Regions from separate parts of the Neobacillus sp. SM06 genome, predicted to be linked through region 1. Evidence: riboswitches for the same ligand, from Rfam matches in the RefSeq annotation. Region 1 holds a riboswitch; each other region holds the start of a gene.

Region 1 (7,621 bases):
GAGCTCAACAATTACCGACGGGCTTTCTTTTACCATTTCCTCAAGGCGGGGGAAATCGCGTTTGGCTGGGGGTGATTGAACAGCGATTTTTGTGTCGGTTCGTTTTACTGTCTTCTCTGTTACTGGAGCCGCGTTTTTTAGTTCCGCGGCAATTGCGCGAATGTGTTCCGGCGTAGTCCCGCAGCAGCCGCCAAGCAAGCGGACTCCTTCGTTTCGAAAAGCTTGAGCCGAGCGGCGGAAGTATCCAGCGTCACTTTCGTAATGAAATTTCCCGTCAAGGTAGAAAGGCAGGCTCGCATTTGGATAAGCGGATAAAAAGGCCTTTTTCGGCAGTTCAACTTGCTCAAGTGTTAGCAGCATGTGGTGTGGTCCAAGCCGGCAGTTCAAACCGACTACGTCTGCGCCAAGGCTCTCCAATCGTTTGAAGGCTTCGTTGACGGGCGTTTGATCCTGTAAAATCCCGGGTTCATGAAGCGAGACTTGAGCGATCAGTGGCAGATTGGTTTCCTTGCGGGCAATGGCTACCACCGTTTCGAGCTCTTTTAGATCGTAAAAGGTTTCTAAAAGAATGCCATCGACACCTTCAAGCAGCAGACAATACAATTGTTCACGGAAACTACGTTTAATTTCTTCAAGCGCAATTGAACTTGGCTTTATACCGCGATTGCCGCCCATTGTTCCAAGCACAAAAGTCCCGGTTCCAGCAGCTTGTTTTGCGTTCCGGACAGCCGCACTGTTGATTTCTTTGACAGAATCCTCCAAGCCGTAGCGCTGCAGTTTTAAATAATTGGCCGCATACGTGTTCGTTTGAATCACATCGGCGCCAGCATCAATATATGCCTGATGAATCGCTTGAATTTGCTCCGGTTTGGATAGATTCAATTCTTCAAGGCAGGAGTCTTTACCATAACTATAAAGCAATGTCCCCATTGCCCCATCAGCAATCAACATTTGTTTTTCTAATTTTTGTAAAAAGCTCATACGTTTTCTCCTGGTAAAACAAGCTGCTTTTGCCGTACATGCTCTAGTGCTTGTGAAAAATCATTGATCAAGTCATCCGGATTTTCGAGTCCAACCGATAAGCGGAGCAGGCTGTTTTGAATGCCGCGCTTTTCCCGTTCAGTTTGCGGCATTGCTGCATGCGACATTTTGGCAGGATAGGACAAAATCGATTCCACTGCGCCAAGGCTTACAGCAAAAACCGGAATCTTGACATGTTTGACAAAGATTCGTAAGGCTTCTTCATTTTCCAATTCAAACGATAGCACTGCTCCCGGTCCGTCAGCCTGTAAGGTTTGCACCTTATGCTGCGGATGATTTTTCAAGCCGGGAAAATAAACTGCAGGTACAAGTGGATGGTTTTCGAAAAACTCGGCAAGCTTCTCCGCTGATTTTTGCGATTGTTCCAGACGGACATGAAGCGTTTTTAATCCGCGAAGAACAAGCCAGCAATCCTGTACCCCTAAAACAGCTCCAAATGAATTTTGCAAAAAACCGAGCCTTTTTGCTAAAGCTTCATCTTTCACAACTGCAAGCCCGGCAACGACATCGCTATGGCCGGATAAAAACTTCGTCGCGCTGTGAAGGACAATATCGGCCCCAAGCTCAAGCGGCTTTTGCAAAAGCGGAGTTAAAAAAGTGTTATCGACAAAGGTCAAGGCGCCAATTTCTTTCGCTATTTTGCTGATTGCCTGAATATCGGTTACCTTTAACAGTGGATTGGATGGTGTTTCAACATAAAAGGCTTTTGTATTTGGTTGGATTGCCTGTTTTACTTCTTCCAAATTAGTCATATCAACAAATGTATGTTCAATCCCGAACCGCGATAGAACCTCTGTCACCATTCGGAAGGTCCCGCCATATACATCCTCAGTAATTACCACATGGTCGCCTGAAGAAAGGAGGAGGAAGGCGGTTGAAATGGCCGCCATTCCGGAAGAAAAGGCAAATCCTTTCACACCGCCCTCGAGCTCCGCAATGACATCTTCCAGTGCTTCTCTTGTTGGATTCAGGCTCCGGCTGTAGTCATATTTGCCAAACTGGTCGATTTCGAACTGATGAAACGTTGAGGCATGCTGAATTGGTACGCTGACCGCGCCGTTTGTTGGATCAAATTTATGACGGTTATGAAGGAGCTTTGTTTCAAAGCTGAATTGTTCGTTTTTCATCATGCGTTCACTCCTTGTTTTACATTGGCAAAAGCTTGCTCAAGATCGGAAATTAAATCGGCTGCATCTTCAATTCCAACAGAAAAGCGCAACAGGCGATTGCAGACACCGGATTGAATCCGGATTTCTTCCGGGATGTCCGCATGGGTCTGAGTTGCCGGATAGGTGATCAAGCTTTCCACGCCTCCTAGGCTTTCAGCAAAAGTGATCAATGACAGGCCTTGCAAAAATGGGTTGACCCATGTTTCATCTTTTACACGGAAAGAAAGCATCCCGCCCCTTCCCGGATACAGAACATCAGTGACTCCTTCATGCTGGGAAAGGTATTCGACGATTTGCTTTGCGTTTTTTTCATGCTGTTTCATTCGCAATGCCAAAGTCTTCATCCCGCGCATAAGCAGCCATGAATCGAATGGACTGAGGACACCCCCGGCACCATTATGGTAAAGGGCTAGCGATTCACAAAGCTCCTTTCCTTTGGCAACGATCAACCCCGCGAGTACATCATTGTGTCCGCCTAAATATTTGGTTGCGCTGTGAATGACAATATCCGCACCAAGTTTGATCGGCTGCTGCAATAGCGGGGTATAAAATGTATTGTCAACGATTAACAGGATTCCGTGTTCTTTGGCAATTTTCGCAACGGCCGCAATATCCGTCTGCTGCATAAGCGGATTGGTGGGCGTTTCAAGAAAGATGGCCTTTGTATTTCGGGTAATCTTTTTTTCGATTTCATCGATATTGCTGGTATTAACATAGTGAGCGGTCAAGCCCCATTTTTTATAGCCTTGTTCAAGCAGGCGGTAGGTTCCACCGTATAAGTCTTCGCTTACGAGCCACTCATCGCCAGATTGAAAGAGCGATAGGATGGTAAAAATGGCAGCCATGCCCGAACTACAGGCAAAACCTTGATCCCCGCCTTCTAAATCAGCAATTGTTCTTTCAAGAAGCTGGCGGGTAGGATTTCCTGTCCGGCTATAATCAAACCCGGTCGATTGCCCAATCCCTTCATGCCGGTAGGCTGTTGAAAAATAGATTGGCGGATTCACTGCACCGGTTGCTGTTTCGCTGCGGTTCCCAATTTGAGCTAATTTTGTTTCTAATTTGTACATGACGATCACTCCTTGAAAGTTATAGTTGTTTTTTGTAAATAAAAAAAGTCTTCTATAAGAAGAAGACTTTTGTCATTGTGCGAACGCAGCCGTCTTCTTATCTCCCAAGTTACGCTGATAACTTGATGGACTTAGCACCTTTTCAATCTATAAAACAATTGAAGGTTGCTGAGGTGTCATTGGGCCATTCCCTCGACCTCTCTTGATAAGAAATCAAATATTTTTACTTTTCTTTAAAATTTACTACAATTCTTTGGGAGATGTCAATAATTAATTTGAAAATTAAGTTTGTTAGTGATTGCCAAAACGTATTTCTTAGCAATTTAGGAGCCTGATGCGATTAGAAAAGAGGTCGCTTCTTTGTTACTTGATGTTGCGTCGTGACGCATGAACGGAAAAAAAGCGAGTGATCGCGTCATGAGAAGTGTCGTTATGACGCGGAAACGGAAAAAAGGAGAGTGATCGCGTCATGAGAATTGTGTTCATGACGCATGAACGGAAAAAATCCAGACAAGCGCGTCATGAGAAGTGTGTTCATGACGCATGAACGGAAAAAAAGCGAGTGATCGCGACATGAGAAGTGCCTTCATGACGCATGAACGGAAAAAATGCAAGCAAGCGCGACATGAGAGAGGTGTTCATGACACGGAAACGGAAAAAAAGTGAGTGATCGCGACATGAGAAGTGTGTTCATGACGCATGAACGGAAAAAATCCAGGCAAGCGCGTTATGAGAGAGGTGTTCATGACGCGTAAACGGAAAAAAGGCGAGTGATCGCGTCATGAGAAGTGTGTTCATGACGCGTAAACGAAAAAAAAGGCGAGTAATCGCGTCATGAGAGAGGTTTTCATGTCGCGTAAACGGAAAAAAAGCGAGTGATCGCGTCATGAGAAGTGTGTTCATGGCGCATGAATGGAAAAAATGCAGGCAAGCGCGACATGAGAAGTGTGTTCATGACGCGTAAACGGAAAAAAAGCGAGTAATCGCGACATGAGAAGTGCCTTCATGACGCATGAACGGAAAAAATGCAAGCAAGCGCGTCATGAGAAGTATCTTCATGACGCATGAACGGAAAAAATGCAGGCAAGCGCGTCATGGGAAGTGTGTTCATGACGCGGAAACGAAAAAAAAGGCGAGTAATCGCGACATGAGAAGTGCCTTCATGACGCATGAATGGAAAAAATCCAGGCAAGCGCGACATGAGAGAGGTGTTCATGACGCGTAAACGAAAAAAAAGCGAGTGATCGCGACATGAGAAGTGTCGTCATGGCGCATGAACGGAAAAAATGCAGGAAAGCGCGACATGAGAGAGGTGTTCATGACGCGTAAACGGAAAAAAAGCGAGTGATCGCGACATGAGAAGTGCCTTCATGACGCATGAACGGAAAAAATGCAGGCAAGCGCGTCATGAGAGAGGTGTTCATGACGCGTAAACAGAAAAAAAGCGAGTGATCGCGACATGAGAAGTGTGGTCATGACGCGTAAACGAAAAAAAAGCGAGTGATCGCGTCATGAGAAGTGTCGTCATGACGCATGAACGGAAAAAATGCAGGCAAGCGCGTCATGAGAAGGAACCATTACTTCCAGTTATTAGCGGTGTGGCAGGAATTGAGCAGGCAGTTCGAGAATTAAATATTGATCATATTTTGATTGCGATTCCTTCTTTAAGCAAAAAAGAATTGAATGTCATTTTTCAAGAATGCGCAAAAACGGCAGTAAAAACACAAATTTTGCCAATTCTTGAGGATTTATGACAGGAAAAGTATCCGTACAGCAGTTTCGCGATGTCGAAGTAGAAGATTTATTGGGAAGAGAACCGGTTCAAATGGACATAGAAAGTATTTCGGAATATATTACAAATAAGGTGGTGCTTGTTACGGGGGCAGGCGGTTCGATTGGTTCCGAAATTTGCCGGCAACTTACTTGAAGAGATTGGCATTGAATTTTCAGGGATTCGTCCAGGTGAAAAACTTTTTGAAGAATTGTTAAAGCCGGATGAGGTTCATGAACAGCAGATCTATCCAAAAATCAATATCGGCAAGAAGGCAGAAATCTTTTTAGAAGAAATTGAGGAGATTATCGCGACATTTGAAACTATGGAACAACAGGAACTAAAGGAAAAACTGATCCACCTTGCCAATCATAAAGCAATCACCAAACCATTATTATCTGTTTCTGTTTAAAGGAGTGTACGAGAAATGAAAGTACGAAAAGCCATTATCCCTGCAGCCGGGTTAGGAACGAGATTCCTTCCGGCCACAAAAGCAATGCCGAAAGAAATGTTGCCGATTGTCGACAAGCCGACAATCCAATATATTGTTGAAGAAGCCGTTGCCTCCGGAATTGAAGACATCATTATTGTGACAGGAAAAGGAAAGCGGGCAATTGAAGACCACTTCGACAATTCTTTTGAACTTGAACACAATTTATTGGAAAAAGGGAAAATGGATTTACTGGATGAAGTTCAAAAATCGTCCCGACTTGTAGACATTCATTATATCCGTCAAAAGGAACCAAAAGGATTGGGGCATGCGATTTGGTGTGCGCGCAAATTCATTGGCGATGAGCCGTTTGCCGTTTTGCTCGGCGATGATATTGTGCAGGCAAAAAAACCGTGCCTTCAGCAATTAATGGAACAATATGAAAGATATAATGCTTCCATTCTGGGTGTCCAGTCTGTAGCAGACGAGGAAGTTTCCCGCTACGGGATTGTTGACGCCCAGGCCATCGGTGAGCGCTTCTACAGTGTCAACAGCCTTGTTGAAAAGCCGAAGCAGGAAGAAGCACCGTCCAATCTCGCCATTCTTGGACGCTACATCTTAAGCCCGAAAATTTTTGAAATTTTAGGGGAACAAAGTCCTGGCGCCGGCGGTGAAATTCAACTGACCGATGCCATTTCGACATTGAATCAATTTGAAGCGGTTTACGCCTATGATTTTGAAGGAACTCGCTATGATGTCGGTGAGAAAATGGGCTTTATTCAGACGACGATTGAGTTTGCCTTAAAGCGCGAGGATTTGCGCACAGAGTTAATTGAATATCTTTCAGAGGTTCTCGAAAAAGAACTGATGAAAGAACGTACAAAAGGCTGATTAACATGGCACAAAAAGTTCTTTTTGTTGCTACTGTCGCTGCCTTAGTTAAAATGGTTTAAAGAACAAGGGTGGGAAGTCGATGTAGCGGCAGCTGGCAGTTTAGAGCTGCCATTTGTCGATAAAAAATTTTCGCTCCCGATTCAAAGGGCTCCGTTTCACAAAGAAAATTTCAAGGCATATCAACAGCTGAAAAGCTGATTGATGCAAACCAATACGAAATCGTCCACTGCCACACCCCAATGGGTGGAGCTCTTGGCCGTTTGGCGGCACGACAAGCACGAAAGCAAGGAACAAAGGTTCTTTACACCGCCCACGGTTTTCATTTTTTTAATGTGGCACCGTTCGTGAACTGGCTTGTTTATTATCCAATTGAAAAAATCTTCTCAGCGGTTACGGATTGTTTGATTACAATTAATCATGAAGATTTTCAGCTGGCGCAGCGACACCGTTTCAAGGCTGAGCAAATCAAACATGTTCATGGAGTAGGAGTGAATACGGAACGTTTTCATCCAATCGATCGCGAGCATAAACTTCGGCTGCGGACAACATACGGCTACCAAGAGCAAGATTTTTTAATGATTTACGCTGCGGAATTTAATCAAAACAAGAATCAACAGCTTTTACTCAAAGCATTAGCCAAAATTAAGGACCAGATCCCACAAGCAAAATTGCTGCTTGCGGGAAATGGTCCTCTTTTATTGGATTGCAAGCAGCTGGCGGCTCAGCTTGGGATCGATCAAAAGGTTGAGTTTTTAGGCCAACGCCAAGATGTTGAACAGCTTTTAAAAATAAGTGATCTGGCTGTGGCCTCAAGCCTCCGCGAAGGGCTGCCCGTCAACATTATGGAAGCCATGGCCTGCGGGCTTCCGGTTGTGGCAAGTGATAATAGGGGGCATAGGGAGCTGGTTGAAGAAGGTGTTGGTTGATATCTAATTCCTGCTGAAAAATCAACTTTAGTTGGCGAAAGAATAATAGAAATCTACCAGCCTAATGCTCTTCGTAAAGAAATGGGTTTGAAGAGTGAAAAAAGGATGAGAAAGTATTCATTAACGAAGGTTGGTACGAAAGTTTTCGAAATTTACTCATCCCTGAATTATTCATAGCTTCAATCTAAATCGACCCAAAATGTAGTGTTGACAAGAAGTAAAATGTTCTTCACCCAAAAGGTGAAGTCTAAAAACATGAAAAAAGCCCCATTTTTGGTAATGTCATAGGTGACTAAGCCAAAACAAAACCAAGAAGGGGG
Region 2 (7,621 bases), on a different contig from region 1:
GCTTTTTCTCATTCTTCCTATTTATATAGGTGCATATCTTCAAGCTCGTTTTATCCGTGAAATTTGTTCGTTTATCCGCGGAACTTTTCCATTTATCCGCGAAGTTTCTCTTTTTATCCATGGATTTTTTTGTTTTATCCGCATTTTTAATTTTTTTTCAAATAAGTTTTCGAAGATCCTGACCCTCTTTAGTATGCAAAAACGGAAATGGAACTATCCTTGTAATAACAAAAAGCAGGCTTATTGCCTGCTTTTTGTTATTTCGAAACCGGTACAACGGCACCTTTGTATTTTTCAAGGATAAAGTCTTGAATTTTTTTTGAGTGCAGTACATCAACAAGTGTTTTGATTGCTGGTTTATTTTCATCGCCTTGGCGCACCGCAATAATGTTCACGTAATTCGGATCAATCGGCTCTTGTGCGATTCCATCTTTTTTCGGATTTAAACCATTGTCAATTGCATAGTTGGAGTTAATCAGAACTGCATCTCCTTCACCGTTTTTAAAGATTTTCGGCAATAAAGACGCTTCGTAATTCGTATCAAATTTCAAGTTCTTTGGATTTTCCACAATGTCTTTAATATCGTACTCTTGAGGATTCACACCTTGTTTTAATTTAATAAGACCTAGCTTCTCAAGCATCCGCAGAAGACGAGGGTGATCGGAAACAGAATTACTCATAATTAGAGTTGCACCATTTGGAAGATCCTCAAGTTTTTTGTATTTTTTCGAATAAACAGCAATCGGCTCAATGTGAATTCCACCGGCATTGGCAAATTTATAGCCGTTTTCCTTCATTTGTACTTCCATATAAGGAATGGTCTGAAAGTAGTTTGCATCCAATTCTTTTGAAGCCAATGCCTTATTTGGCATAATGTAATCCTGGAACGTCTTAATTTGCAGATCAATTCCTTTTTCCTTTAAAATTGGCTGTGCTTCTTTTAAAATTTCAGCATGCGGTACATTGGAAGCACCGATAACCAATTTTGTCAGCTTTTTACCGCCTTGTGCATTATCCTTCGAAGTCGAAGTTCCGCATGCAGCTAAAGCCAGTACCAGCGTTAGCGCCAAAAGCGCTCCTAACCATTTTTTCATTCTAAACATCTCCTTTTATCGTTTATCTATTTTTTTCGTGATGGTATCACCAATAAACTGAATGATAAAGACAATAACCAAAATGATAATCGTAGCAACTAACGTCACATCGTTGCGGTTGCGCTGGAATCCCTCAAGATAAGCAAGATTTCCAAGGCCGCCGGCGCCAATGACACCTGCCATCGCGGTATAGCTGACAAGCGCGATGGCTGTAACCGTAATTCCGGACACAAGTGCAGGCATCGATTCAGGAAGCAGCACTTTCCAAATAATCGTTCCCATTGATGCACCCATCGATTTGGCTGCCTCAATCACCCCTTTATCAATTTCCCGCAATCCAATTTCAACCATTCTGGCGTAAAATGGAGCTGCTCCTACGATCAAAGCTGGCAATGCGGCGTTTTCGCCAATCATTGTCCCGAAAAGGAGGGTTGTGAACGGGATTAAGAGAACAATTAAAATAATAAATGGGATCGAACGAAAAACGTTGACAACGGCACTAATGACAAGATTAACAGGCCGGTTTTCCCACATATTTCCCGGTGAAGTAAGGAACAACAAAAGCCCAAGCAAAATTCCTAAAATAAAGGTAGCCAGAACGGAATAACCTGTCATGTATAGGGTTTGAACCGTTGCATCCCACATTGCCTGCCAATCAATATCCTTAAAATATTGCTTATCCATTTGAAACCACCTCCACTCCTACTTGCTGCGAACGGAGAAAATCAAGGGCTTGCTCAATTTCCTGCTGGTCGCCATCAAGGTGAATAAAGAGGGTGCCATATGAGCCATTTTGCGTTTGTGATATTTTTCCTTGAAGGATATTCACATTCGCTTTTGCATTCCGAATCAAATTGGTAATCACCGGCTGCTCGGCTGCCTCGCCAATAAAGGTTAATTGGACAATTCTTCCAGAATGATATTTTTCAAGCAGGTGATCAACTGTATCTTTTGTCGCCTCAGGTTCGGTTACCTGCTGAACAAACCGTTTTGTAATCGGCTGCTGTGGATTTTTAAATACTTCCAGGACTAATCCCGTTTCAACTACCTTACCGCTCTCCATTACTGCCACCCGATGACAGATTTTACGAATGACATGCATTTCATGGGTAATGAGCACAATTGTTAGACCCAGTCTTTTGTTGATATCAACCAATAAATCCAGGATTGAATCCGTCGTTTGCGGATCCAAAGCAGATGTTGCTTCATCACAGAGCAGGACTTTCGGATTATTGGCAAGTGCCCTTGCGATTCCGACCCTTTGCTTTTGCCCGCCGCTTAATTGTGAGGGGTATGCATTCTCCCTGCCTTCGAGGCCGACAAGCTTGATTAATTCTTGAACCCGCTTCAGCCTATCAGGGCCTTTAATGCCGGCAATCTCCAGCGGAAACGCAATGTTTTCGGCAACGGTTCTTGACCATAACAAATTAAAATGCTGAAAGATCATACTGATTTCCTGACGTGCTTTTCGAAGTTCCTTGCCTTTAATTTTCGATACTTCCTGGCCGGCTACTTTTATTGTACCTTCTGTAGGAATTTCCAATCCATTCAGCATGCGGATTAACGTACTTTTTCCGGCGCCGCTGTAGCCAATAACTCCGAAAATTTCTCCCTCGTCGATTTCTAAATTCACCTTGTCAACGGCGGTTAATTCACCCTGTTTGGACGGGAAAATTTTACGGACATTTTTAACAGATATCACTTCAATCACCTACTTTTTTTCAAATTTATAACCAACCCGCATTTATTTCAAGCGATTCCTGTACAACAGATAGCGTTTGATCGTTGAGCTTAAACCATTCTAGCAAAAAGAAAATGCCTTCCTGCATACTGGCAGAAAGGCATTAGAAAACAAACCTTTCTCCCATCTCCCAAAGCAAACGCTTTGTGTGAATTGGCACCATTTCAATTCGTATTGACGGTTGCCGGGCTTCATTGGGCACATCCCTCCACCTCTCTTGATAAGAGAATCCTCTATTCAATTAACGTTATCGGCTATTCCTAAAATAATTACGGAAACTATCGTATCACGGATAAAAAAAGGTGTCAATAAAAATTTCGACAAAATTCTCGAAATTCTCAACTACCCATTCGTTTTAAACCAAGAACTGTTCCGGTTCGCTTTTTGCTAAATAAAAGATGGACTCCAGCAGCAAGATCGTGCGAAAAGGCGCTTTGATAGACAAAACTTTTTTTTCCGCCAAGGAACGCAATTTTTCCTGTCCCTTCAATAAGGCAATCATTCCCTCTTCTCTGCCCGTCATCTGCCAATTTTCATACTCACCACTATCATTAGGATTCATACACACATCGCCGTCGAAAAAAACCATCGAAACCCGTTCTGCCTCTGTTATCAGCTCGATTGACAGATTGGCTTTCGTAATTAGTGGTTGTACGTGCGCTTTATTCTTGATACCATTGATAAAAAGTTGAACATTATCCTTCATTTTGACCACTCCGAATTAATCGCTCTATACGTATATATTCCGTAGTGGTTCCAATATTCCTTTCAAAATAGTTCGACAATTTCTTTTTAATTTCATCCCTACTGTCGAATATTTCCTGAGAAATATGTAGAAAGCAGCTGCTTTGGCACCTGCTTTCTACAGGATATGCTGATGGACTTTTTCCAATAGATACGGCACAGAATGAAAAGCATAAATCGTTTCAACAACTTGGCCATCTTTGACAAACAAAAGACAGGGCACACTTTCGATTAAAAATGCTTTTGCTGTTTCAGGATAATAATTCAAGTTCATTTTCCCGATTTTCAAATCGATCATTTCGGTGATTACTGTTAGCATTCGGGAAGCCATTTGGCACGTGCCGCACAGCGGTGTATAAAAATAAACAAGCCCGGTAGAATGATCCTCAAAGAAAGTATTTAGCTCTTGCTGGCTCCATTCATTCATCATCGTCAACCCATTTCCAAAAATTCAGCATGTACATCAATATTCGCGCCTAAAAGAATGGTTGCCAAATGCTTTACAGAGGCTGTCGCGACTTCACGGTACATTCGATCAATATGCAAATGCTTGGCTTCAGGAAACTCGCGCTTTAACTGCTTTCGGAGCTTCTCCCCTGCTTCATCTGCATCAACCAATATATAAATGTCTTTATCTACAAGCGATTCGACCAGCTCATCCATTTTATTCATGCTGATTGTACCGTTTGTGCAAATAATTTCAACTGGCTCATTAATAATCTTCTTTACTTTGTTTTTATCAGATTTTCCTTCGACAATAATCACTTTTTCCATCATCATGCTATCCATCCGAGATCACCCATAAAGTTAAGTTGTTCGTTAATGTTAACATATTCGCATACTTTCTTCACGTGCACCCATATATGGTACAACTATAGCATGATCCCCATGTGATCGAGTAGAGGTTTGCTTAGAAATTAGTTCCCCTGATTCCATTTGCCAGACTTTGGCGGATTCACATAGGTTCCGTTCATTTTGACGCCTACTCCTTGGCTGTAGACCATCTTTCCGCCAAAATAACCTGTCGACAAAATTCCTACTGTACTTAAAAGGGATAAAACAAGGTAAGCCGCCAATGATACACGGATCAACTCTTTCTTTTTCAAAACGAAGAATGCGCGGAACGCCACAACCAAAAAGGCAATCAAGGTTGTTAGATCCGCAAGATCCTGATGGTATTCGAATACGTTTGTATTTCCCCTCGCATCGTGCTCAGGGCCTGTCCCGACGGCAATCCATGCGCTGAGAAAGGCGATGAGCCAAAGCCAAAACCCTTTGCGCGGAGAAATTTTCCGCTTGGTGATAAGCGAAAAAACATCATAAATGGTTGCAAAAAGGATTAGGACAATTGGAAAATGAACCATTATTGGGTGAATATGCGAAAACACTTCTTGAAACATTTTTTTCCTCCTCTTTAAACTGCAGGTTGACAGCAGTTTTTCACTCACTAGGAGACATTACCATACGATTTTTAAAAATTTCTTAAAAAAAGAAAAGTACGGTCATCAAACCGCACTTTTCATGTAAATCAAAAAATTAGCTTTCTTGTGTCATTTTATCGTATTGGTCGGCTGTCATCAGCTTATCAAGTTCACTCTTGTCGGATGGCTCGATCACGATCATCCATGCTTTTTCATATGGAGACTCATTAACAAACTCGGGACTGTCGCTCAACTCTTCATTCACTTCAACAACTTTGCCACTGACTGGTGCATAAAGCTCGGAAACAGTTTTAACCGATTCAACACTGCCAAATGGCTCGTCAGCAGTAACCTCATCGCCAACCTCCGGAAGCTCTACAAATACGATATCCCCAAGTTCGGATTGTGCAAAGTAGGTAATTCCAACACGCACTTTAGCGCCTTCATCTTTTACCCATTCATGTTCTTCAGAATAACGCAAATCTTTTGGTGTATCCACTAGCGATCCCTCCATAATGATTTTTAAATTTATTTGATTCTCTTAAAAAGAGAAACCATCCTATCGCCACATTTTTTCAAATTCATCTTCACGAAAGCCAACCGTTACGTTTTTGCCGTCTGTTACAAGCGGCCGTTTAATCAGCATCCCGTCTGAGGCGAGCAAATCAAGAAGTTCAGCATCTGATGCCGTCTTGATTTTGTCCTTTAACCCTAATTCGCGGTATTTTAAGCCGCTTGTGTTAAAAAATTTCTTCAGCTCCAACCCGCTTTTTTTGTACAAATCTTTCAGTTCCTCCCGTGATGGAGGGTTTTCAACAATATGTATTTCTCGGTAGGACAGTTGAAGGTCGTCAAGCCACTTTTTCGCTTTTCGGCATGTCCCACATTTCGGATACCAATAAAATGTCAGCGCCAACTTGTTCACCGCCTTTTTCAGCTAAGGGTATTCATTAGAATAGTACCATATTCATGCGCAAACTCCTAACAATGAAGAATAAAATTTCACAAAAATGATGGATTGTTTGTCGGCGAGCACACCCCTCGCCAAGTGATACCGTCTATTTTCCAACAAATTGCCCTCTTCAATTGAAGAGGGCAATTTGTTTATCAAACAAGATAGCGTTCTGCGTCGATCAGTCGATCGGCGGCTTCACGTTTTTTTGCAATTACATTCGTTGGAGTGTGACGGGTAAACTTTCGAAGGGCCGACAGCATCATGCGAAGGCTGTCACCCGCCTCGGTTGCAACGAGCGTTTCTTTGGCATGCTGCTCGATTTCATTGAACGCTTCCTCGCAGAAAATCTGTGTATACAAGAGCTTTTGCTTGCTCTTCTCAAGCCCATCCCGCGCAATGGCCTTTTCTGTCCTCAACACAACCGATTCCATCGCGTAGGCATTTGAAATGATATCGGCAATATTAACCAACACTTCCTGTTCATGATCCAATTCTTTCCCATATTTCTGAGCCGCGAGTCCGGCAGCCAGCAAACCGATTTTCTTGGCGTTTTTCACAAGGTATTTTTCTTGAGCAAGCGGTGCGTCGCCTGGTTCTTCCGGCATCAGCATCATCAGCTCTTCCTGAAGGCTTTGGGCTTTTTGCAGCAATGGCAGTTCGCCCTTCATCGCTTTTCGCAAATACGTTCCCGGAACAAGCAGGCGATTGATTTCATTCGTTCCCTCAAAAATTCGGTTAATGCGGGAATCGCGATAGGCCCGCTCAATTTCGTATTCCTGCATAAACCCGTAGCCGCCGTGGATTTGCACACCTTCGTCGGTGACATAGTCCAGCACTTCACTGGCAAAAAACTTATTTAACGAACATTCAATTGCATATTCTGATATCGATTTTGCCACTACTTTTGGATCTTTTACTTCTTCTTTAGTGAGCTGCCCCATATGGTCTTCATATAGTCCAACCGTGCGATAAACAGAGCTTTCAGCTGCATAGATTTTGGCTGCCATTGTGCCGAACTTTTCTTTCGTCAAATTGAATTGGGAAATGGGCGTTTTAAATTGCTGGCGGCCGTTTGCGTATTTGACTGTGACTTCAAACGCGCGTTTGGCGCCGCCGATGGCACCTACTCCTAATTTATAGCGGCCGATGTTTAAAATATTAAAGGCGATCACATGCCCTTTTCCGTATTCGCCTAACAAATTTTCTTTCGGTACAGGCACATCTTCCAGGATCAGCGTCCGTGTGGAAGAGCTCTTAATCCCCATTTTCTTTTCCTCAGCGCCTGTTGAAACGCCTGGAAAGTCACGCTCCACGATAAAAGCAGTGAAATGCTCACCGTCAATCTTTGCATACACTACGAAGAGATCGGCAAATCCGGAATTCGTAATCCATTGTTTTTCCCCATTCAATAAATAATGCGTCCCTTCCGCATTCAAGCGTGCGGATGTTTTTGCGCTTAAAGCATCCGAACCAGATCCGGGCTCCGTTAACGCATATGCGGCAATTTTTTCTCCAGTTGCAAGTACTGGCAAATACTTTTTCTTTTGTTCCTCATTTCCGAATAAAACAATCGGCAAGGAACCGATCCCGACATGGGCACCGTGAGACAGTGAAAAGCCGCCCGCTCTAGCCATTTTTTCTGTAATGAGCGAAGAACTGATTTTAT
Region 3 (7,621 bases), on a different contig from region 1:
TAAAAACACATTGTAGCGATCGCTGTTTTTTTGCTGGGTGGTGATTTTTGTGATTACCGCCATTCCTCTCACCTCAGCATTACTTTAACATATTCAAAAATCATCGTAAAATAAACGAAAGGGAGGCGTCGATATGAAAATCGCAATTGCGGGCGGCAGCGGATTTGTTGGAAAAGCGCTAACGGGAGCGTTAGTAAAAAATAACCATGAAGTCATTATTTTAACAAGAGGTTCAAGCAAAAAGAATCCGGACAGTGGTGTTCGATTTGTTCAGTGGCTTTCACCTGCCAGCGACCCACTCAAGGATCTCGAGAACACAGAGATTTTTATCAATCTTGCCGGCGAATCATTGAGCAAAGGGCGTTGGACAGAACAAAGAAAAAAGCAAATTCTGGATAGCCGCTTGAATGCGGTTGACGAGCTTCTTGCTGTTTTTAAAAAAATGAACAAAAAACCGGGCGCGCTCATTAACGCAAGTGCCATCGGGTATTATGGTACTTCTGAAACGGAAATTTTCACCGAAACCTCGCAACCGGGACATGACTTTCTTGCCAAAACGGTTACGAAATGGGAACAAAAAGCGATAGAAGCTGAACAGCTCGGTGTACGAACAGTACTGTGCCGGTTTGGTATTATCCTTGATCGGCAGGAAGGCGCTTTGCCGAAAATCGTCTTTCCGTATCAGGCTTTTGTTGGCGGTCCAATCGGAAGCGGAAGGCAATGGATGTCGTGGATCCATATCAAGGATGTAGTAAATGCTCTTTTATTTGTGATTGAAAACAGGAAAATCGCAGGTCCGGTTAATTTTACAGCACCACATGCCGTGCAAATGAAGGAATTTGCACGGCAGCTTGCAAAAATTCTCCATCGGCCACATTGGCTTCCTGTTCCAAACATTGCGCTCCAGCTTTTACTTGGCGAAATGAGTATGCTCGTTTTGGAGGGACAAAAAGTTCTGCCAAACCAATTGATGGAACACGGCTATTCATTCCAATTTCCCAACCTCGCAGATGCAGTAAGAGACATTTTTTCATAAACGTTTGTATCATTCCTTTTAAAAAAGGCAAAAATGGGGATAAGTACAGATGAAAGGAATGATTTTCGATGGTGGAAAAAAAGAAGAAGGAAAAGCCGAAATTTACGTTAACGAGTATGCAGGAAGTTAACTATCAAAGAGAGTTCAAAATGGCCGATCGCGCCGGTGGTTTTGACGAACGGAGATCCAAGCATTAATTACCATTTATAACTCTTTTCATTTTGCGGATGATATAAATGGGGATCCCATTCCCCATCAAAAAACGAAAGGGGTTTTTTGCAATGGGTCGTGCGAACAAACATAAAACTCGTGATAAAAACAAAGCATCACTTCCACAAGTGCCGAAGAATCTGAAATCAGACGGACTCGATGTCGAATATTCCCGGGAACTTGCTGATCAGGAGGATTTAGAGGCACAAGCACGGTCAAATGCGGCTGCACAGCGCGCTAGAGCAAAGAAGAAATAACCACCCTTTCAGAAAGAAGCAGGATCAAGCCTGCTTCTTTTTTAAATTGTGGATAATTTCCGGTTCCGCTTCTTTCCCTCTGGATAATGTGGATAATTCGATTAAACCTTTGCCAAACTGATGATTACATTGTTGATAAGTATGGGGATTCTGTGTATAAGTCTGTGGAAAACTTCGGTTATAAAGTTATAGCCAATTTGCTTTCTTTCTGATTCAACCTTTCCACATCCCCATAAATCGGGAAGGAAATGAGTCCTTTATTTTGTTCTGCCAATTCAGCGATTTCTTCTGCTGCCGCTTTTAGCAAATAACAGCCATTCTTCAGTTCACTTATCCAGTGAATGGAATGGATTGTTCTTTTTTTGTATACGCCATCGACAATCCAGACACCTTTTGACTGCTGGATGCTGTTTGCCGCATCTTCTACCCTCTTTGACATAAGAACCGTTTCTGCTTTATTTTTCAAAACAAAAATAAGGTCTTCCAGCATGGCGCTTGCCGTTGGAAACATACCGGCGCCCGGGCCTTGCAATGTAATGCTTCCAACAATATCAGAAACAATATTGACCGCATTTTGCACTCCTTCGATCGAATAAAATGGATGATCTTTTGCTACAAGAACGGGTTTTACAGACCCTGTTACTTGGTTGCCATTCTTGCTGACGGTCGCAATATGTTTAAATCTTAGTCCAAGCTTCTCTGCAAAAGCAATCCACTCGCTTGTGATTTTGGCAATCCCTTGAAGTTCGACTTCATTCCATTTCGGCTCTTGGCCAAAAGCCATTTTGCTTAAAATCATCAGTTTGTAAAATGCATCGATTCCTTCAATATCATTTGTTGGGTCGGCTTCTGCAAAACCGTTTTCCTGAGCCTGTTTTAACGCCGACGCAAAAGATTGCTTCTTCTCGCGCATTTCCGTGAGAATAAAATTGGAGGTACCATTTAAAATTCCTTGAATCTTTTGAACTTGATTGACATGAAACAATTGCCGAAGCGTTTGAATAATGGGAATACCGCCTGCCACTGTCGCTTCGAACCCAACCGATACATTGTGTTGAGCGGCAATTTCAAGCAATTCTCTTCCATGGTGGGCAAACATTTCTTTATTGGCCGTGATTATATGGCAGCCTCTGGCGATTGCTTTTTTTAAATACGTAAAGCTTGGCTCCTGTTCTACAATTGCTTCCATCACAACATCAAGCTGGGGCAAGCGCAAAATTTCTTCAAAATCGGTTGTAACCAAAACCTTTTCTCCGATAGTGCGAACCTTGTTTTGATTGCGAATCAAAACGGCTGCCACTTCAACTTTTTTCCCTAAAATCGCCGTGAGCTCTTGCTCGTGTGACTGAATTGTTTTATATACACCCTCACCAACTGTTCCGAAACCTAAAATCGCAACCCGAATAACTGACATCATCCCGCACCCTTTCTTGTTTTTGACTAAAAAAAGCCCTCTTCATAAGAAGAGGGCTTTTTCCTCCTCTTATCTTTCAGGTTTCGAAAAAACCTGCAGGAATTAGCACCTTTTCAAGGAATACCTTGAAGGTTGCCGGGCTTCATCGGGCCTAGTCCCTCCGCCGCTCTGGATAAGAGTATTTATAGAATTGTTTTCATTTTCCATCGTCAATTTATAAAAATCATATTAGCGCAACCAGACTGGTATGTCAATATTTTTAAAAATTTTCGTCATTTATTTGCCGAGCTTGGCTTCAGCCAGTTCGATTTGGGCTTTTACTTGCTCAGGTGCCGTGCCGCCAAAGCTGTTGCGGACCGCAACGACATGTTCCGGCGCCAGCACCTCATAAATATCTTCCTCAAATAATGAACTGAATTGCTGGTACTCTTCAAAGCTCAAATCCAACAAAAATTTCTCCTGCTGGATCGCATAAAGGACGATTTTCCCGATGACTTCATGCGCCTCACGAAATGGCAGGCCTTTGCGGACCAAGTAGTCAGCAATATCCGTTGCATTTGAAAAATCATGGTTAATCGCTTTACGCATAACATTTGTATTCACTTTCATTGTTTCGATCATCGGTGCCAAAAGCTTTAATGAGCCTTCAAGCGTTTCGACTGTATCAAACATGCCTTCTTTGTCTTCTTGCAAATCTTTATTATAAGCAAGCGGCAATCCTTTTAAAACGGTCAACAGACCCATTAAGTTTCCGTACGTTCTGCCGGTTTTTCCCCTCAAAAGTTCAGGTACGTCAGGGTTTTTCTTTTGCGGCATGATGCTCGAACCGGTGCAAAAAGAATCGTCCAGTTCAATAAATTGAAATTCCTGGCTTGACCACAGAACAAACTCTTCAGAAAGGCGGGAGATATGGGTCATAATAATTGAGCCGATCGATAAAAATTCCAAAATAAAATCGCGGTCGCTCACAGCGTCCATGCTGTTTGGATAAATCGTTTCAAAACCGAGAATATCCGCGACACGTTCTCGATTAATCGGAAAAGTTGTCCCAGCTAATGCGCCGGAGCCAAGCGGCAGCCAATTGATCCGTTTTAAGCTATCAATCAGTCGCTCCTTATCGCGCTCAAACATCCAAAAGTATGCCATAAGATGATGGGCGAATGAAACAGGCTGGGCGCGCTGAAGATGAGTATACCCGGGTATCAATGTCTCAACATTCACTTTTGCTTGTGCCAGCAAGGCTTGCTGCACGCTCTCAACCAGCGTGATAAGTTCAGTTGTTTTCGTGCGCAAATAGAGATGCATATCGGTTGCAACCTGGTCATTTCTGCTTCTGCCGGTATGCAGCTTGCCGCCGACCGAACCGACTTTTTCGATCAGCAGTTTTTCTATATTCATGTGGATATCTTCATCTTCAACTAAAAATTCCACTTCATTGTTCTCAATCATTTTTTTGATCTCAAGCAGGCCAAGCTTTATTTTTCCAGCATCCTCTGACGGGATAATGCCACATTCCCCCAACATTTGTACATGTGCCAAGCTGCCGGCAATATCTTCTTTTGCCAATTTTTGATCAAAAGAAATCGATGCAGTAAATTCTTCTACGAGCTTGTTCGTTTCCTTTGTAAAGCGCCCGCCCCATAACTTTGACATTCTCTGTTCCTCCTGAACCGATATGAAGTTTGCCCTCGAAAAAATTTCGAGGGCATGCCTTCTTTTATTTTAAACGATGTTTTTTTTGATATGCAAAATTGAGATCGCTGGCGAACCGGTTATTTTAAAACCGTTTCTTTTTGGTTGACTTCGGAATAAACTTTGGTTGGCAGCCCCCAGAGCTTAATAAAGCCCACTGCGGCATTGTGATCAAAGGCATCGCCTTTCGTATACGTAGCCAGCTCTTCATTGTATAAGCTGTGGACGGATTTTCTGCCGACAACGGTATGGTTTCCTTTGAAAAGCTTCACACGAATGGTTCCCGAAACGACTTTTTGCGTTTCTTCAATAAAGGCATCCAGTGCTGCTTTTAGCGGAGAGTACCACAGACCTTCGTAAATAATTTTAGCCATTTGCTGGTCAATCTGCGTTTTAAATTGCGTTACTTCTCGCGGCAGTGTAAGGAATTCCAATTCTTTATGGGCATTAATTAAAATTAATGCTGCTGGATTTTCATACACTTCACGCGATTTAATGCCAACAAGGCGGTTTTCAATATGGTCAATGCGGCCGACGCCATGTTTGCCGCCAAGCATATTTAATGTTTCGATTAATTGCACAAGCGGAAGTTTTTCACCGTTCAATGCAACCGGAACGCCCTGCTCGAATTCAATCTCAATGTATTCTGCCTCATCCGGCGTCTGCTCAATCGGATTTGTCCAGTCAAATGCAGCTTCCGGCGCTTCAGCCCACGGATTTTCAAGTACGCCGGCTTCGCAAGCACGTCCCCAAATATTGGCATCGATCGAGAAAGGATTTTCCAAATTAATTGGAATCGGAATACCATTTTTTTCGGCATACGCGATTTCTTCATCACGGGTCATTCCCCATTCACGTACTGGAGCAACGATTTTCAAGTTTGGATTCAGAGCTTGAATCGATACCTCAAAACGAACTTGGTCGTTTCCTTTTCCAGTGCAGCCGTGTGCAACGGCAACCGCGCCTTCTTTCTCGGCTACTTCGACCAATAGCTTAGAAATGAGCGGACGGGATAATGCGGAAGATAGCGGATATTTCCCTTCGTACAAACAGTTTGCTTTCAAGGCCGGAAGCAAGTAATCCTTTGCCAGCATTTCTTTTGCATCAATCATATAGGCTTTAATGGCACCGACATTCAATGCTTTATTTTTAATCGCTTCAAGATCCTTGCCTTCTCCCACATCAAGACCGAGCGCAATCACATCGTATCCATATTTTTCTTGAATCCATTTCACTGAAACGGATGTATCTAAACCGCCTGAATAGGCTAGAACAATTTTCTCTTTTGACATCTTACTGTCCCCTCGCAATATGTTGTATTAAAATTCATTTGATAGAATTATTATACATCCAATCGCATAGAAATTGCTAGTATTTTTTTTCAAGTAAAATTTTCAAAATTGCTTTCTGGGCATGGAGCCGGTTTTCTGCTTCATCAAAGACGACGGAATGTGGGCCATCGATAATCTCTGCTGTCACTTCTTCGCCGCGGTGTGCTGGCAGGCAATGCAGGAAGATAAAATCATCTTTCGCATTTTCACATAATGCTTCGTTCACTTGATAGGCTTTTAAGTCTTCCATTCTTTTTTGCTGCTCTCGTTCCTGACCCATGCTCGCCCATACGTCAGTCACCACCACATCCGCGCCGCTGACCGCTTCTTTCGGATCATGGCAAATCGTGATGGAGCCGCACGTTATTTCCGCATCTATCTCTGCTTTTGCCACAATTTCCTCGTTCGGCAAATATCCTGCAGGACTTGCGATCGCAATATGCATCCCCGTTTTCGCCGCTCCCTCAATTAACGAGTGAGCCATATTGTTGTTTCCATCTCCCAGATAGCAAAGCTTAAGTCCTGAAAGCTTTCCTTTCTGTTCTAAAATTGTTAACAGATCTGCCATCACCTGTGTTGGATGCTGCAAATCGGTCAGTCCGTTGATAACTGGAACAGTTGCGTGTGCTGCAAGTTCTTCAACAGATTCATGGGAAAATGTGCGGATCATGATGCCATCCACATAACGTGACAACACTTTCGCCGTATCGGAAATCGATTCGCCTCTGCCAAGCTGAATATCTTTTGAACTCAAGAAAATTGCATGGCCGCCAAGCTGGAGCATTCCGACTTCAAAGGAAACGCGTGTTCTTGTTGATGATTTTTCAAAAATCATTCCAAGCACTTTTCCGCTTAAAAACGAATGCGGTTTTCCAGCCTTTTGCATTGCTTTTAATTCCTGTGCCGTTTCAAGCAAACTCAAGATCTCTTCAGGCGTATAATCGGCCAGCTGCAGGAAGTCTTTTCCCTGCAACAGCCCGCTATTCTCGATTCCGTTTTGTTTCATTGTATTCTGCATGGATACTCCCCCTAGGATAAGCTTTTTTCCATTTGATAGTATTCCCCAACCGTTCTTACCACAGCTTTTTGAGGGGATTGCTTCCAAAGACCAATAATCGCCTTTACGGTATCTAAATGGGTAAAGGATGGAATCGTAAAACGTGTGGCCTGTTCGCGGATCGCAAAACCGAATTTGCGGTCATCGCGCCCTTGATTTGGAATATTGATCACAAGACCGACCTCTTGTTTTTTGAAAAGATCTATAAGCTGCTGTTCATTTTTGATGATGGTCTCAACAGCAATGCCATTCTTTTGTAAAAATTGCGCCGTTCCTTCGGTTGCCGCAAGTCTGCACGCCTGCTTTGCCAACGACCCCATTATCGGTAGGCTTTCGGCTTTTGCACGATCAGAAATCGAGCATAGAATTAGCTTTTCGCTTGCAGGCTGATCCGCCAGCAGTACTGTTTTATCAAGCGCCTCTTGGAACGTAGAACCGAGGCCAAGCACTTCACCGGTTGATTTCATTTCAGGGCCAAGAATCGGATCCACCCCTTTTAACTTTCCAGAAGAAAAAATTGGCTTTTTCACTGAATAATAACCTGGCTCTTCCAGCAGTCCTTGTTGAGGGCTAAGGGTTGCTGCCGCGGCACCTAATTGAACCTTTGTTGCCCACTCGATCAGC
Region 4 (7,621 bases), 160 kb from region 1:
GAATCAATATGGCCCCGGCGCGACCTTGTTGTCATACCTTGGCCCGGAAGATCGCCCATAATAATATGAAAGCCTGATGTCCGCCACATTTCGATCAGCCAGCCATAGCGCCGATGATGTTCCATTGCGCCATGAACCATCACGATCACCGCTTTTGCTTCGCCTTCCGCTTCCCACTTCCACATATTTCTTCCTCCTACAATCCGCAAAAATAAAGTACTATTAGATATAGAAAAGATCTCCGATATTCTTATAATAAAAGTACTATACCATAAATACATAAAAAACTTGATACAAAAGGTCTTTCAAAACGAACACTGTAACTTTTTAAAAAGGGGAGAACGATCATGATATATCCATACAAAGGTAAAACACCGAAAATTGCCGATTCCGCCTATATTGCCGACTATGTCACGATTACCGGTGATGTTGCAATCGGGGAAGAGTCAAGCATTTGGTTTAATACTGTGATCCGCGGTGATGTGGCACCAACGATCATTGGACGCAAAGTGAATGTCCAGGACAATTCCGTTTTGCATCAAAGCCCAAACAACCCGCTTATTTTAGAAGATGAGGTTACGATCGGCCATCAAGTGCTCCTGCACAGCTGTATAATCAAGAAAAAAGCGCTTGTCGGCATGGGTTCCATTGTGCTGGATCAGGCTGTAATCGGCGAAGGCGCATTTATTGGAGCAGGAAGCCTCGTCCCTCAAGGCAAAGTCATTCCTCCGAACACGTTGGCCTTTGGCCGCCCTGCGAAAGTCATTCGTGAACTGACTGCCGAGGACATTGCCGATATGGAACGGATTACAAGAGAGTACGCCGAGAAAGCCGCTTACTATAAAAGCATTCAAGCGAGCAGCCATACATCTAAATAGTATTCTCCAATAGACGATTAAAATGATTAGGTGGTCTCATTATTTTGATTTCAATTGCACTATTTATTCTGTCAGCTATTCTTCTATTGCTTTTAATCCGAAAAAGCAGCTATTTTTTAAAATTTTTCATGTTTTCACTACTTGTGGCTGCTTTCTTATTTGTGAATGTAAAAAATGGACATGTCGCCATGGCATTTTCCTCGTTAAAAAACTGGATTCAGGCGACTAACCTAAAAGAAGGCGACCTTTCGGAAGCGCAGGATCCATTTCCGATTGTCAAAATTAAAGATCGGGTATTGCTGAATGCCCCAGCTGTTTCACAGTTTCCCGAACTGCCGCGCGGCTGCGAAGTGACCAGCCTTGCGATGATGCTCAATCAAGCCGGGATTCAAACAAACAAAATGGAACTGGCTGAAAAAATAAAAAAAGATCCGACCCCATTGAAAATTGACAATGGGCAAATTTTTTACGGAAACCCGAATGATGGTTTTGTCGGTAATATGTATGATTTGAATCAGGCAGGGTTCGGCGTGTACCATAAGCCCATTGCTGAACTTGCCAATTCGTTTCTGCCTGGAAAAATAAAGGACTTAACCGGAGCCAGTTTTGAAGAACTAACAACCCATTTATCCGACGGTCGATCTGTATGGGTGATCATCAATACAAGCTTTAAAAAACTGGATGACAATCAGTTTCAAACGTGGGATACCCCAACAGGGAAAGTAAAAATCACCTACAAAGAACACTCTGTCCTGTTAACTGGATATGACAAACAGTTTGTCTACTTCAATGATCCATTGTCAGGCGAAAAAAATAAAAAAGCTCCCTTAAAGGAGTTCGCAGATGCGTGGGTGCAAATGGGCAGTCAGGCAATTACCTATTTTCGTTAAAAGGAATGGGCACCTGTCCGATCATATCAGAAGGGAATCCCTTGGATCATTCAGCAAAAGCGGACCGATGCAATAATTGCATCGGTCCGCTTCCTTTTTACGCTTGGAATGCTTTTTCTTTTGCAAAGGAATACTTTTCTTCGACATACACTTGATGCCATACCATAAACATCAGTACCGTCCAAATCTTCCGGCTGTTATCCGCCCTGTCTTGGCAATGATCGTCAAGCAATTTCAACACATACGATTTATTGATCAAATGCTCCGTATTGCTTTCACGGATGATCGTCTTTGCCCAATCGTTCATTTCATTCTTAAGCCAGTGGCGGATTGGCACAGGGAAACCTAACTTTTTCCGGTTCAGCACATGGTCCGGAACGACGCCTTCGGCAGCTTTGCGCAACACATACTTTGTTGTCCCATTCGCCGTTTTCAGGCTCGTTGGAATTTTTGATGCCACTTCAAAAACCGCTTTATCCAAGAACGGAACCCGCAGCTCAAGCGAGTGCGCCATCGTCATTTTATCCGCTTTTAAAAGGATATCGCCGCGCATCCATGTATGAATGTCAATATATTGCATCCGGTCAACCGGATCATAGCCCCTGCTTTCCTCATAAAGCGGCTTTGTGATATCTGTGTATTCCAGACCGGTCCGATAAACGTTTAAGAGATCGCGTTTCTCTTCTTCCGTGAACATTTTCGCATTGCCGATGTAACGTTCCTCCATTGGCGTTACTCCACGCTCGATAAAGCTTTTGCCTCTCATTCCCTCGGGCATAATGTTGGCAATTCCTTTCAACAACACTTTACCAACCCGTGGAATTTTGTTAAAAACCTCCAACGATTGCGGTTCACGGTAAATATTATAGCCGCCGAACAGTTCATCTGCTCCTTCGCCTGAAAGCACGACTGTGACATGCTTCCGCGCTTCGCGAGCAACAAAATACAATGGTACACAGGCTGGGTCAGCAAGTGGATCATCCATATGCCACATAATTTTTGGCACTTCTTCCATATACTCTTCAGGAGTGATCACATAGCTGATGTTTTCCACCCCCAGTTTCTCAGCTGTTTCTTTCGCAACGTCAATTTCGCTGAAACCATTGCGTTCAAAACCGACAGAGAATGTCTTGATCGCCGGATGAAACTCTTTGGCAATTGACGCGATAATGGATGAATCAATCCCGCCGGAAAGGAATGAGCCGACCGGAACATCGCTGCGCATATGCATTTTCACCGAATCAAACAGAACATCCCTGATTTCTTTGATAAAATCGTCCTCCGATTGATGAACGGGTTTAAACTGCGCTTTCCAGTAGCGTTTGATTTCCAGCAGCCCGCCCATTTTTTTCGTAAAATAATGGCCGGGCTCAAGTTTTTTAATGCCGGTGGACAGGGTATCCGGTTCGGGAACGAATTGATAGGTTAAATAGTGCTGAAGGGCGTCATAGTTTAGCACATCGTTTTCAAGTGCAAGCAAAATGCTCTTTTTTTCCGATGCAAAAAACGTGCGCTCCCCGTCTTCCATATAGAAAAACGGTTTGATCCCAAACGGGTCGCGGGCTCCATACACCAGTTGCTCCTGCTTATCCCAGATGACAAATGAGAACATCCCGCGCAGCTTTTCAACCGCTTTTTCTTTCAAATGGCTGAACAGTGCAATAATGACTTCTGTGTCGGAGTTCGTTGCAAAAGTCAATCCTTCATTGAGAAGCTCTTCACGCAATTCAACATAGTTATAAACTTCGCCGTTGAAGATAATCCAATAGCGTTCATTTTCATACGTCAGTGGCTGGTGGCCGGCTTCGATGTCGATAATGCTCAAGCGGCGAAAACCAAATTGGATATGGTCATCATAATAGAATCCCTCATCATCCGGGCCGCGATGGGTAATCAAGTCATTCATATTTTTAAAAAGCTGTTTTTGCTCATCTGTATAAATTTGGGTTTTGTCGTGTACACAACCAATAAAACCGCACATTATGTACTCACCTACTCCGTTTCTAAAACTTCATCATTAATGTTTTTGAATACATCTCTCTAATACTACCACTAAACACGATCAAATTGCACCTGCAAAGAAAGGAAATTTGCCGTAGACATGCACAATTTACACGATTGTAACCGAACAAACATGAAAATGAAATAGAGAAGAAAAATTCGTATAAAGCTCCACTAAAAAAGAGAACTGTCATCACTGTGACAGCTCTCTAAAAATCTTACCTATTTGCTTGTTCTTTTAGTGCAGCAGCTTTATCTGTGCGCTCCCATGGCAAATCCAGATCGTTGCGTCCGAAATGGCCATATGCTGCTGTTTGTTTGTAAATCGGGCGACGAAGATCCAGCATCTTAATAATGCCTGCAGGACGAAGATCAAAGTTTTTGCCGACAAGGTCAACTAAAAGATCTTCGCTAACTTTTCCCGTTCCGAATGTATCAATCGAGATGGAAACCGGCTTGGCAACACCAATCGCATAGGCAAGCTGCACTTCCACTTTATCAGCAAGGCCAGCTGCAACAATATTTTTGGCAACATAGCGAGCCGCATATGCCGCAGAACGGTCGACTTTTGTCGGATCCTTACCAGAGAATGCACCGCCGCCATGACGAGCATAACCGCCATACGTATCAACGATGATTTTCCGACCAGTCAGACCTGCATCTCCTTGTGGCCCGCCGATCACGAAACGGCCAGTCGGATTGATAAAATACTTTGTATTTTCGTCAATCAATTCTTCGGGAACAACCGGATTGATGACATATTCCTTGATATTGCGCTGAATCTGCTCCAGTTCAATTTCAGGATGATGCTGCGTTGAAATTACGATTGTATCAATCCGAACCGGCTTATCATTTTCATCATACTCAACCGTTACTTGCGTTTTTCCGTCTGGGCGTAAATAGGGAAGGATTTCTTCCTTGCGCACTTCTGTTAACCGGCGGGACAGCTTATGGGCTAACGAAATTGGAAGCGGCATAAGCTCTTTTGTTTCATTGCAGGCAAAACCAAACATTAACCCTTGGTCTCCGGCACCGATTGCCTCAATTTCTTCGTCCGTCATTTGGCCTTCACGGGCCTCAAGCGCCTTGTCCACACCCATAGCAATATCTGGGGACTGTTCGTCGATTGAAGTTAACACGGCACATGTCTCAGAATCAAAACCATACTTTGCGCGATTGTAGCCAATGCCCTTAATCGTTTCCCGAACAATTTTTGGAATATCGACGTAAGTAGAGGTTGTAATTTCTCCTGCGACTAAAACTAAACCAGTTGTCACTGAAGTTTCGGCTGCAACCCGTGCATTCGGATCTTTTGCTAAAATGGCATCTAAAATGGAATCAGAAATTTGGTCGCAGATTTTATCCGGATGACCTTCAGTTACTGATTCAGAAGTAAACAAACGACGTTTTGTTGACATCTGAATTCCTCCTCTATTTCAAAATAAGGCGAGGCTCTACATACCGTTTCACCTCTATTTGATACGGAACTCATCCCTACTAGTATGAAATAAACATAGGTTTTTTATGAAATCTCTCGATGACGTGTTTTGAGATAAACAAAAAACCTTTCCAATGTGAGGAAAGGTTGAAAGCTTGCTGTTTCCACGCCTTTCACTCTTATCGTTCAAGGTCAAGCCTTGCATCAGGTTAAGCACCTTTGCTCGGAAAATTGCTTTTTTCAGCTGCATTCCGCGTTAGCAGGTTGCTGGGTTTCATTGGGCCTGTCCCTCCACCAGCTCGGGATAAGAGAGTATCCGTTCAAGGTAACATCATAACGTACGATGTCGAACAGTGTCAATGATTTTCAAACAATTTTTCACGAAAAAATCAATCCATCAAAATCAGGTTTCTCCTATTATCATGCAGGAATCTTCAAGGAGAATCACGAATCATACAAACAATAATTTTATAAATCCTTTAATTAGTATAGACTATTCCAGTGAAAGTGTTATACTAATTTTAACAAACTACATCAAAACTATTGTAAAGGAAGGTTTTTCGTCGATGAATTCTGTTCACATTCCAAATGGGCACGTTAAATTGGTAAAGAAGGACAATGTTCATGTCCAGCTATCTATTCCGCAATTAGTGGAAAAAGTGTTAAGCCGTGGAGAAGGATTGCTGACTTCAACTGGAGCTGTGAGTGTGTCGACCGGTAAATATACAGGGCGATCCCCTAAAGATAAATTTATTGTCCAAGAACGCTCGGTAAAAGAAAAAATAGCTTGGGGACCGACAAACCAGCCAATATCGGAAGAAGCCTTCTCCAGACTTTATGATAAAATGATCAACTACCTGGATCAGCAAGAGGAACTTTTTGTGTTTAACGGTTTCGCTGGCGCGGACAAAAAACATCAGCTTCCCATTCAAGTCATCAATGAATTCGCCTGGCATAATTTGTTTGCCCAACAGCTTTTTATCCGTCCAACAGTGGAAGAGATGCATACCCATGAATCAGAATTCACGATTCTTTCGGCACCAAATTTTAAAGCAGATCCCACTCTTGATGAGACGAATTCCGAAACATTCATTATTATTTCTTTTGAGCGCAGAGTCATTTTAATCGGCGGAACGGAATATGCCGGAGAAATGAAAAAATCGATTTTCTCGGTAATGAACTACTTGCTGCCTGAAGCCAATGTATTGTCGATGCACTGCTCAGCGAATGTCGGTCTAGAAGGCGATGTTGCTCTATTCTTCGGTTTATCCGGCACGGGAAAAACAACACTGTCAGCCGATCCGAATCGGCGCTTAATCGGTGATGATGAACACGGCTGGTCATCAAATGGGGTGTTTAATATTGAAGGAGGCTGCTACGCTAAAACGATCAGCCTATCACGGGAAAAAGAACCGCAAATTTTTGACGCAATCCAATTTGGCGCAGTTTTGGAAAATGTCATGATTAACCCTAATTCCCGAATTGCCGACTATGATGACAGCACATTAACGGAAAATACTCGTGCTGCTTATCCGCTTGAAGCTCTTGACAATATTGTGAAGCCTAGCGTTGCCGGCCATCCTCACACGATTGTCTTTTTGACGGCGGATGCCTTCGGCGTATTGCCGCCAATTGCCAAACTGACAAAAGAGCAAGCGATGTACCATTTCCTAAGCGGCTATACATCCAAGCTTGCGGGCACCGAGCGCGGGGTGACTTCTCCTGAAGCAACATTCTCGACTTGCTTTGGCGCGCCATTCCTGCCTCTTCCGGCAACGCGCTATGCGGAAATGCTAGGGGAAAAAATACTGGAGCACAATGCCAATGTCTTTATAGTGAATACGGGCTGGACCGGCGGTGAATATGGCAGCGGCAGCCGCATGAAACTGTCGTATACTCGCGCTATGGTTCAAGCAGCACTTGAGGGTGAACTCAATAGCGTTGAAACCGTGCAGGATGCCGTTTTCGGCTTAAATATTCCTGTTCATGTCGCCGGCGTTCCCGATGAAGTACTGCAACCGCAAAAAACATGGGCGGATCCGCAAAGGTATGAGCAAAAATCTAAAGAGCTGGCCGCAAAATTCCGTGAGAATTTCAAAAAATTCACAGATGTCGCAATGGAAATTTCCAGAAAAGGTGGCCCACTTCAGTAAAACGGTGGGAATTTCGGAAAAAACAGACACCTCAGTAGAGCGGTCGGAATTTCGGAAAAGGAAGGCCCATTTCAGTAAAAATGTTCACAACCAAAAACCCCTTTTAAGGGGTTTTTTTCAGTTGGTTGTATTAAGCGAAACCAGTTCATAGGTTACAAAGGTTTTTCCTTCCTGCCAGGTAACTTTTTTAATCAGCCCTGTTCCACTTGAGTCGCTCTCAATTGTTTTTCGCACATCGATCGGAATATCAATCGGATACAG

Evidence for each region. A riboswitch is a leader RNA that binds a small molecule or an ion and turns the genes downstream of it on or off. The one in region 1 is predicted to bind S-adenosylmethionine.
Region 2: linked by a shared signal. The riboswitch ahead of ACQYAD_RS00925 (methionine ABC transporter ATP-binding protein) and the one ahead of ACQYAD_RS04555 (methionine biosynthesis PLP-dependent protein) in region 1 are both predicted to bind S-adenosylmethionine.
Region 3: linked by a shared signal. The riboswitch ahead of ACQYAD_RS01365 (homoserine dehydrogenase) and the one ahead of ACQYAD_RS04555 (methionine biosynthesis PLP-dependent protein) in region 1 are both predicted to bind S-adenosylmethionine.
Region 4: linked by a shared signal. The riboswitch ahead of metK (methionine adenosyltransferase) and the one ahead of ACQYAD_RS04555 (methionine biosynthesis PLP-dependent protein) in region 1 are both predicted to bind S-adenosylmethionine.

Annotation. Positions count from the first base shown of each region.
Region 1 covers NZ_JBNWEO010000011.1:257,687-265,307, reverse strand. Annotated here, with positions in the region: gene ACQYAD_RS04565 (bifunctional homocysteine S-methyltransferase/methylenetetrahydrofolate reductase) at 1-981, opposite strand, end outside; gene metC (cystathionine beta-lyase) at 978-2,168, opposite strand; gene ACQYAD_RS04555 (methionine biosynthesis PLP-dependent protein) at 2,168-3,280, opposite strand; SAM riboswitch class I at 3,375-3,492, opposite strand; partial or broken gene ACQYAD_RS04550 (hypothetical protein) at 4,861-5,201, shown strand; gene ACQYAD_RS04545 (polysaccharide biosynthesis protein) at 5,152-5,463, shown strand; gene galU (UTP--glucose-1-phosphate uridylyltransferase GalU) at 5,479-6,372, shown strand; partial or broken gene ACQYAD_RS04535 (glycosyltransferase family 4 protein) at 6,421-7,478, shown strand.
Region 2 covers NZ_JBNWEO010000005.1:147,038-154,658, reverse strand. Annotated here, with positions in the region: gene ACQYAD_RS00935 (MetQ/NlpA family ABC transporter substrate-binding protein) at 258-1,094, opposite strand; gene ACQYAD_RS00930 (methionine ABC transporter permease) at 1,110-1,778, opposite strand; gene ACQYAD_RS00925 (methionine ABC transporter ATP-binding protein) at 1,771-2,796, opposite strand; SAM riboswitch class I at 2,956-3,062, opposite strand; gene ACQYAD_RS00920 (hypothetical protein) at 3,191-3,541, opposite strand; gene ACQYAD_RS00915 (thioredoxin family protein) at 3,698-4,009, opposite strand; gene ACQYAD_RS00910 (toprim domain-containing protein) at 4,012-4,368, opposite strand; gene ACQYAD_RS00905 (DUF2231 domain-containing protein) at 4,497-4,979, opposite strand; gene gcvH (glycine cleavage system protein GcvH) at 5,116-5,499, opposite strand; gene ACQYAD_RS00895 (arsenate reductase family protein) at 5,560-5,916, opposite strand; gene ACQYAD_RS00890 (acyl-CoA dehydrogenase family protein) at 6,108-7,621, opposite strand, start outside.
Region 3 covers NZ_JBNWEO010000007.1:42,218-49,838, forward strand. Annotated here, with positions in the region: gene recX (recombination regulator RecX) at 1-63, opposite strand, end outside; gene ACQYAD_RS01350 (TIGR01777 family oxidoreductase) at 134-1,036, shown strand; gene ACQYAD_RS01355 (YfhE family protein) at 1,105-1,233, shown strand; gene ACQYAD_RS01360 (YfhD family protein) at 1,318-1,503, shown strand; gene ACQYAD_RS01365 (homoserine dehydrogenase) at 1,682-2,917, opposite strand; SAM riboswitch class I at 2,984-3,096, opposite strand; gene argH (argininosuccinate lyase) at 3,194-4,570, opposite strand; gene ACQYAD_RS01375 (argininosuccinate synthase) at 4,690-5,901, opposite strand; gene argF (ornithine carbamoyltransferase) at 5,978-6,958, opposite strand; gene carB (carbamoyl-phosphate synthase (glutamine-hydrolyzing) large subunit) at 6,970-7,621, opposite strand, start outside.
Region 4 covers NZ_JBNWEO010000011.1:93,191-100,811, forward strand. Annotated here, with positions in the region: gene ACQYAD_RS03705 (lysophospholipase) at 1-185, opposite strand, end outside; gene ACQYAD_RS03710 (gamma carbonic anhydrase) at 348-878, shown strand; gene ACQYAD_RS03715 (C39 family peptidase) at 923-1,768, shown strand; gene asnB (asparagine synthase (glutamine-hydrolyzing)) at 1,866-3,749, opposite strand; gene metK (methionine adenosyltransferase) at 3,988-5,187, opposite strand; SAM riboswitch class I at 5,384-5,518, opposite strand; gene pckA (phosphoenolpyruvate carboxykinase (ATP)) at 5,774-7,360, shown strand; gene ACQYAD_RS03735 (DUF2584 domain-containing protein) at 7,478-7,621, opposite strand, start outside.